Regions from separate parts of the Paenibacillus germinis genome, predicted to be linked through region 2. Evidence: riboswitches for the same ligand, from Rfam matches in the RefSeq annotation. Region 2 holds a riboswitch; each other region holds the start of a gene.
What was found. A riboswitch is a leader RNA that binds a small molecule or an ion and turns the genes downstream of it on or off. The one in region 2 is predicted to bind cyclic di-GMP.
Positions count from the first base shown of each region.

Region 1 (2,273 bases), on a different contig from region 2:
CTCGACTCATAGGACACAGCCCACGGGTAGCTGACCATTTTTTGGCCAGGCTTAAGTGCTTTGGTAAGCGCTAAATCTTTATCATCCTTGAAGTCAATTGTGACAGCTTCATAAAAATCAGATTCCGGGTCTTTCGGTGAGTATACGGTTACGCTATCGTCCTGTGTAGACAGTTTTTTAATATAACCCAATTTCCCGATACTTTCTCTGACACCAGTAGGGACACTATAGAAATAAGGAACAGCCGAAACAAGCGTGTCTGCTACCTGACCTTCACCTGTCTTTTTGAGCTGGCGAAGTTGGATGGTTTCGTCCTTCATTCTCAGTACAAGCTGGTCGTTGTAGATGCCAACGAGGATCTCGTTGTCTCCAACAATGCCCGTTTGTTTTGAAGTAAGATCGGCAGCGACAATATGGTTAGCTCCATTTTTGAACTCCGGCCATGCCGCTATACCAGTACCAATGGATACTTGCGAGAAAAGATCTCCTAATTCCTTGAAGGTGCTTAGTACCTTTGGTACGGTGTCGATATCCTCGACATTCAGCATCCTTGTCTCATAATCTGGCTTGGAAGTAAATGCATGTATCCAGATAACGTTTTTGCCGTCAAATGCAAATTTCTTATCATTCCTGATATAACCTTCTGTTGGCTTGTACAATGTTCTGGACAATCCATCCGTTGCGTTATAGCGTTCTAAGCTTCCCTTCTCGCTAATATAGACGACAATACCATTTTCAATTAAAGCCCTTCTGCCTTTTCCGATTTCTTTGATTACTTTAGTTTCTAAGTTATAAGCCCTGAACGTCCCTTCAAGCGGTTTGTAGAAAACAACATATTTCCCATCAGTGGCAAATTGATCATAGGGATATGGAGGGATTTCAGTCTCGGTTACTTCACCGGTTAGAAGATTGACAAGCATAACATGCTTTTGGTCCTCCAAATAGACAGCGTAGCCTCCTCCTGCAGATAAGTATTTCTTAAACTTCTTGGTGTCAGTAAGTTGCTTCAATTCTCCGGTCTCTAGGTTGCGACTGAATACCTGCTCCCAACCTATATTATCTTTGCCTATGTACACCATCTGATTGCCTGTGATCTTCGCTTCAGACTCAGGTAGCGTGTACTCGGTAAGCTTGTCCGTTGAGGTGAATAACTCCGCGAAGGCGCTTTTTGGCAGTAAAACTAAAGACCCTGCACCGATGACAACCATCAAGATAAGCACCCATAATTTCTTTCCTATAAACCCCACACGCACTCGCTCCTTCTCAATCTCCATGTTAAAATAACACAAAAAACCAAGCTCAATAGAGCAACCCGGCTATCGTCCCATGAAACGTGACTCATGGCTTAGACCCGTGGCTTTGCGTCTCCACCTTTCGATGGATTTGCCTTTGTTCATTATCGCTTGGTTTTTAGGTATTTTTACTCATTGGAACTAGTTATATAGAACTGACTGTTTTCCATATTAATCCACGTTTTTTCAAAATTCAACACTTTTCTACAAAAAAGAGGAAATACATGCACAAAGTGTGTGATATCACACAAAAAAGGCCAACCTTATGTCCCGGTTGACCTTTGCCCTGATAAATTTCTGACTTAAATATTCTCTCTATCTAGCAGATAGACTTTCACATTCTTCTTTACGCCGAATTCTTGAGCGTCATTTAGATCATTCATGAATACATCAATTCTCGAACCGCGAATAGCCGAACCTATATCCTCTGCTTTACGAATACCTATACCGTCAATGAACACTGTAGATCCTAAAGGGATAACAGCCGGGTCCACGGCGATCGTACGTCCTTCTTTGGCTTTAAGACCACTAAATGTGATGCCGTACATGGGATGGGAAGCCTTTTTACCTGTTGATTCAACACCAGCCGTATAAGCTGTAAGGGTTGTGTTCAACACTTTTTTGATAATTTTCTTTTGACCATTTGGTAAACCAATCTCTGATTCAGTCTTCGGAATCGTTAAACTTTGACCAATCGTTAGCTGGTTCGGATTTTGAATATTGTTAGAGCTGATAAGGTCATCTACGGTTACGCCAAAATCACGTGCAATTTTGAACAGTGTATCTCCGCGGTCCACTTGGTACTGCGTCTTAGGCTGAACAAGCTCAGCTTGAGCGGCTTCTTCCACAGGAGCTGCATTTCTTGCCATACTATACGTAGGAGGTAATTCCCCCCCATCTTCACTTTCAGGGTACGAATAGGCGGGTTGCACCTGCCACAAACAAAGCAGCAACGGAAGCGTCAAAGTAACATAAAGAATT
Region 1 is NZ_WHOC01000198.1:108,054-110,326, forward strand. Features, by position in the region: gene GC102_RS40480 (stalk domain-containing protein) at 1-1,247, opposite strand, end outside; cyclic di-GMP riboswitch class I at 1,304-1,398, opposite strand; gene GC102_RS38335 (3D domain-containing protein) at 1,595-2,273, opposite strand, start outside.
Region 1: it holds a riboswitch for cyclic di-GMP, as region 2 does, so the genes downstream of both, GC102_RS40480 (stalk domain-containing protein) here and GC102_RS40355 (transglutaminase-like domain-containing protein) in region 2, are expected to answer to the same signal.

Region 2 (2,273 bases):
TTCAACATAATTTCATACCTCCATTCATGAATCAATTTTTATAAAGATTATTTATGTGTATACCTCCTATGATTTTGAAACAAATTGTATCATTACCTATGATATATGATACAAGATGTATTGTAAATCTTGGAATTTAATATTTTTTTTGGTTGGAAAAAGCACAAAAAAACCTGTTCTCAGTTATGAGATCAGGTTTCATCCATTCATTTAATATATTTTCGATATCTTATAATTAGAATCATTTTTTATAATATCTATCGTTTCACCGGCTTGTATATGAACAGCGTCATACGTGGTATCGATCGTTACCCATTCCTGACTTTCCTTTAAGAAGACTTGATTCCACGCATGATAAGTATCTGGCGCATGGTTTTCATATCCCATAACCAGACGGGTTGGAATCCCCTCGCTTCTTGCCATTGCCGCAAAAGTAGCTGAAAAGTCATAACAAATTCCCTTGGACGCTGCGTAGACCATATCCAGATTAGGTACGTAACTATCTGCTGCAGTTTGGGCCTTCTCATAATCATACTGAAAATGTGTCGTGATATAGCCATATATGGCTTTTATTTTGTCGAAATCCGTTTCCTTATTCCCAGCCAATTGCTTAGCCTCCACGACTGCCTTCGATTCATCGTTCCAATCGATCAACGGAATGGACTGCAGAAATACGGTATTCTCGTCTTCCATTTCTAAATCTATTTGTTCTTGCTCAACAACTTTGTATTTATTAGCTCCTATGGACTCTCCAATCAGTACTTTATATGAGCCGTTTCCTAGTTGCAAAGGGTACTGATCTCCTTCTTCAAAGGTGTAGTCATATTTGATATTTTCTCTCATAATTCGTACGAGAACTTTGGTATTCTTAGCGTTTGAATAATTTACCGAGATAATCCCTTTATTCAGAGCATCTTTATCAATCACGGAAGGATTGGAAGCTGCAAATATCCCTTGTGGAGCAAGAGTAAACAGAAACGTTGCAATGATCGCTCGTATAATCGGCCTTTTGAACACAAAAAAATCCCCTTTCGGTAACTGGCTGCCAACTTAGTTCGGCTAAGGAAGGCCCTTTAGTTTTGCGTCTCTAGTTTTCGCTAGATTTGCCTTTATCGGAGGAACGCACCGAATCCCTTATAATTACTATAGTGCAATCTTAACATAGGCTTGTCTCTCTGAATAGACAAAATATTACATGTTATTCCTTAGACTGCACCATGATTCCTTTAATCGCTATACGATGAGTCGGATTTTCCATAGGATGGCAAGTTATTAGCGTAATCTCCCGATCTTTGCCATTGCCCTTCAGCACCCAGACATCCTCTGGGAGGACATACTGTTTGTCCACTACTTTGTAAATATACGTTTTGCTCCCTGTATTCACTTCTATGAAATCCCCTTCGGTGACTTCATCTAATCTATTAAAATTTTTCCCGTAGGTCAGGTTTCGATGACCCGCAATGGCATAGTTACCAACTGCTCCTACTTTGCCTGTTTTGGCAATACTGGCAACGGAAATCTTCAAATTATTCACGGTTGCATCTGTCAGAATAGGGAGCTTCAGATCAATTTTATCGATAGTGAGAACACCTTCTATATTCTTCTGCGGCAAAGTAACTGGCCTCGGCGTCGTTTTCACGGCCAAAGGGCTTGGTTGGCTGCTCGGCTGGCTGCTTGTCGGCAGAGCTTCCGCTACGGGACTGGAAGAAGGCACGACTAACCCCGCATCTGTCTCCTCCTCAATGTCAGAGCCTGTCTGATCCATATCCTGCAGATTTTCCTGCCATTGTTTCAAAATTTTATTCTGCTGATAGCTCTCATAATGATCGTTTAACGTTGGATAGAGAAAAATGATAATCCCAAGAACGATAATTAACAGTGATAGCTTTTTTCTTATCACCAGTGGTACCACCTTTCTCTTGGATCTCATGCACCAATGATAGTCTGACAGTCTTAGGATGCTTTGGCATCATATAAAGCTCTGACAACTTAGAATTTTATTGAAATCACTAGATTTGGAATAATTAGTTAACACACATATTCATAAGTTAAACATGATTTGAATTCTAAGTGCAACTTCGAAGTGAAAATTTTCCAATTTCAAATATGCAGCGTCCGCTATGCACTAAAGGGAATCGCTGCACATAAAAAGCCATAACAGCAAATGAGCTGTTATGGCTTCTATTTCTCCATTAACTAACCGTCTTGGGACGCTCCATTCGCGTAATTCCTGGCCAGCGGAATGTGGCCCACTCGGGCTGCCTCTTCTCGAC
Region 2 is NZ_WHOC01000088.1:25,273-27,545, forward strand. Features, by position in the region: gene GC102_RS17620 (collagen binding domain-containing protein) at 1-8, opposite strand, end outside; gene GC102_RS40355 (transglutaminase-like domain-containing protein) at 211-1,017, opposite strand; cyclic di-GMP riboswitch class I at 1,031-1,118, opposite strand; gene GC102_RS17630 (class D sortase) at 1,199-1,900, opposite strand; gene spoIIE (stage II sporulation protein E) at 2,193-2,273, opposite strand, start outside.

Region 3 (2,273 bases), on a different contig from region 2:
TACACCATGAAACGGTTCCCTGGATAGATGGTTTCCACATCACGAAGATCGGTAATAATAACATTGCCTTCCGTCCGCGTATAGGTTTGAAGCATATCACGATATAAAGCATCTAATTCAAAATATCGCGCCACACGCTCTTTCACATCCGGCAATTCCATAATCTCATGAACGGACATCGTTGCACAGTGCTCCACAAGATCTTCCATCAATTGATAATTACTAATCCGATAGTCGCGATAGCGCCCTAAACCCGTTCGAGCATCCATGATAAAAGATAATAGATCCCATCCACTTGGATTCAAAATATCTTCTTTGCTGAACTGTGCCGAATCCGCTTTATCCACCCCGCGCATAATATCATCGATATCTCCGAAGGTCTCACGCCCTCCATAGTAATCATAAACAACACGTGCCGCACTTGGCGCGATTCGGGTTTCCCCTTTGAACTCAACCTTTTCGCCCATCCGCTCAAGTTCACTGGAATGATGATCGAACCACAAGCCACAACCCGCTACATAAGGGACATTGGCCAAAATATCGTTTTCCGAAACCTCGATCAAACCGTCCTGCATATCTTTGGGATGGACGAATTTCATTTCATCCACCATGTTTAACTTTTTGAAAAGCATCGCGCATACTAAGCCATCAAAATCCGAACGTGTGATTAATCTCATGCTATGTATCCCCCTAATAATAGTTCCAAAGCACTACTAAAACCTTCGACATTCATTATATCAGCTCGTGTCAATTTGTGACAATCATTTTGTCTTTATAAATCCCTTTCAGCTGGAAATAAAAAAACGGTACGCCTATATAGGCTGTACCGTTCTTAATTTGGATGATAAGCATTGATAAAGTCTTGTCAAAAATGCTTCAATTTGCGGCATCGGCGGCATTTTTACAGAAAGCTTAACCTCGCCCTTCCAGTAGAAAATCAAGATGCTATTGTTTCTCCCATGAAACATTTCAACATCCCAACAAGCTTCATTTAACGCGTATACTTCCCGATTAATCATGAGCTTTGGTCCATCCGAGGAAGGCACCAAACGGGCAACATGATTACCACATAGCGAAGTCACTTTTTGTTCTTCTTGTAGTATTCCTTCTGATTGCATGCTGCTGGATCCTCCTTTTATTTTCACATTAATTTGTTATGACAGAGAAAAACCCCACCATAGTGAACCGATCGGAGGGGTTCTGATGTTGATACCCAATCGTTCGGCGGCTGGCTGGCTGCGAGTCCGGTTTGCAGGACAAGGAAGCCCCTTTAGCTTTGCGTCACTGGCTTTCGCCAGCTTTGCCTTTGTCGAGATGTCTTACTAAATATCTAAGTCGCTAAGAGAATAAATATCTACTCTCTCAAGGATACGGGAACTCGTTTTGAAATCGAATAGTTCCTAAGAACTAATTTTGCAATATTTTTCATAAATTTTCTTTTTTCGACGTATTTTTCAACATCATTTGACGAATTGAGCCTCTCCAGTAGAAAATGGATCCCGTAATCGTAAGAACAGCCATAAGAACGTACAACGTATTTCCACCATAAGAAACGAGCAAGAACCCACCTACCCAAGGTCCAATAAAGTGGCCTATGTTCGTTAATGTTTGAGCGCCAAAATACGTGCCACGCATATGCTCCGGAGCTAATTTGTCAATCAACATATTAGCAGCGGGGTAATTTAGAATCTCGCCAAGCGTGAAAATACTCATCGAAATAATAAGCCATGCCAGCGAGTGCGAAAACGCAAAGCCAACATCCCCTAGAGCAAACATTAGGTTGCCAATTACAATTGCAACAAGCGGCGTGTACTTTTCTGCCAAACGTGTAAGTGGAATCTGCATGGCAATAACGACGATCGCATTCACACTCATCAAGATCGCAAACATTTTCACACCATCGACAAAACTCTGCTCCAAATATTGCGAAAGTGTTACCATCACCTGGGAGTATCCGATAGCACCAATAATGCCACCAAGGATATACAAGCGAAAAGTCATATCACTGCGAATCACTCGCACAGCAGAACCAAAGGTAACCGAAGATTTCTTCTCACCCTCGATTTTCTTGATGCCAAAAGCGATGAGCAGTGCGTAAAGGGTGACCGCATAAATAAAATAAATGATTCCTGTGATGAGAAAAGGCAGCGCACCGTTCATCGTAGCGAAAAAGGCCCCCAAAAGTGGTCCGACTGCAACACCAAGATTAATAGCCATATACCGCATCGAAAATACTTTAAGTCGCTTCGCAGGTTCTGTAAGGTCTGCCATCA
Region 3 is NZ_WHOC01000070.1:134,067-136,339, forward strand. Features, by position in the region: gene GC102_RS13980 (exopolyphosphatase) at 1-677, opposite strand, end outside; gene GC102_RS13985 (hypothetical protein) at 813-1,118, opposite strand; cyclic di-GMP riboswitch class I at 1,221-1,315, opposite strand; gene GC102_RS13990 (MDR family MFS transporter) at 1,426-2,273, opposite strand, start outside.
Region 3: it holds a riboswitch for cyclic di-GMP, as region 2 does, so the genes downstream of both, GC102_RS13985 (hypothetical protein) here and GC102_RS40355 (transglutaminase-like domain-containing protein) in region 2, are expected to answer to the same signal.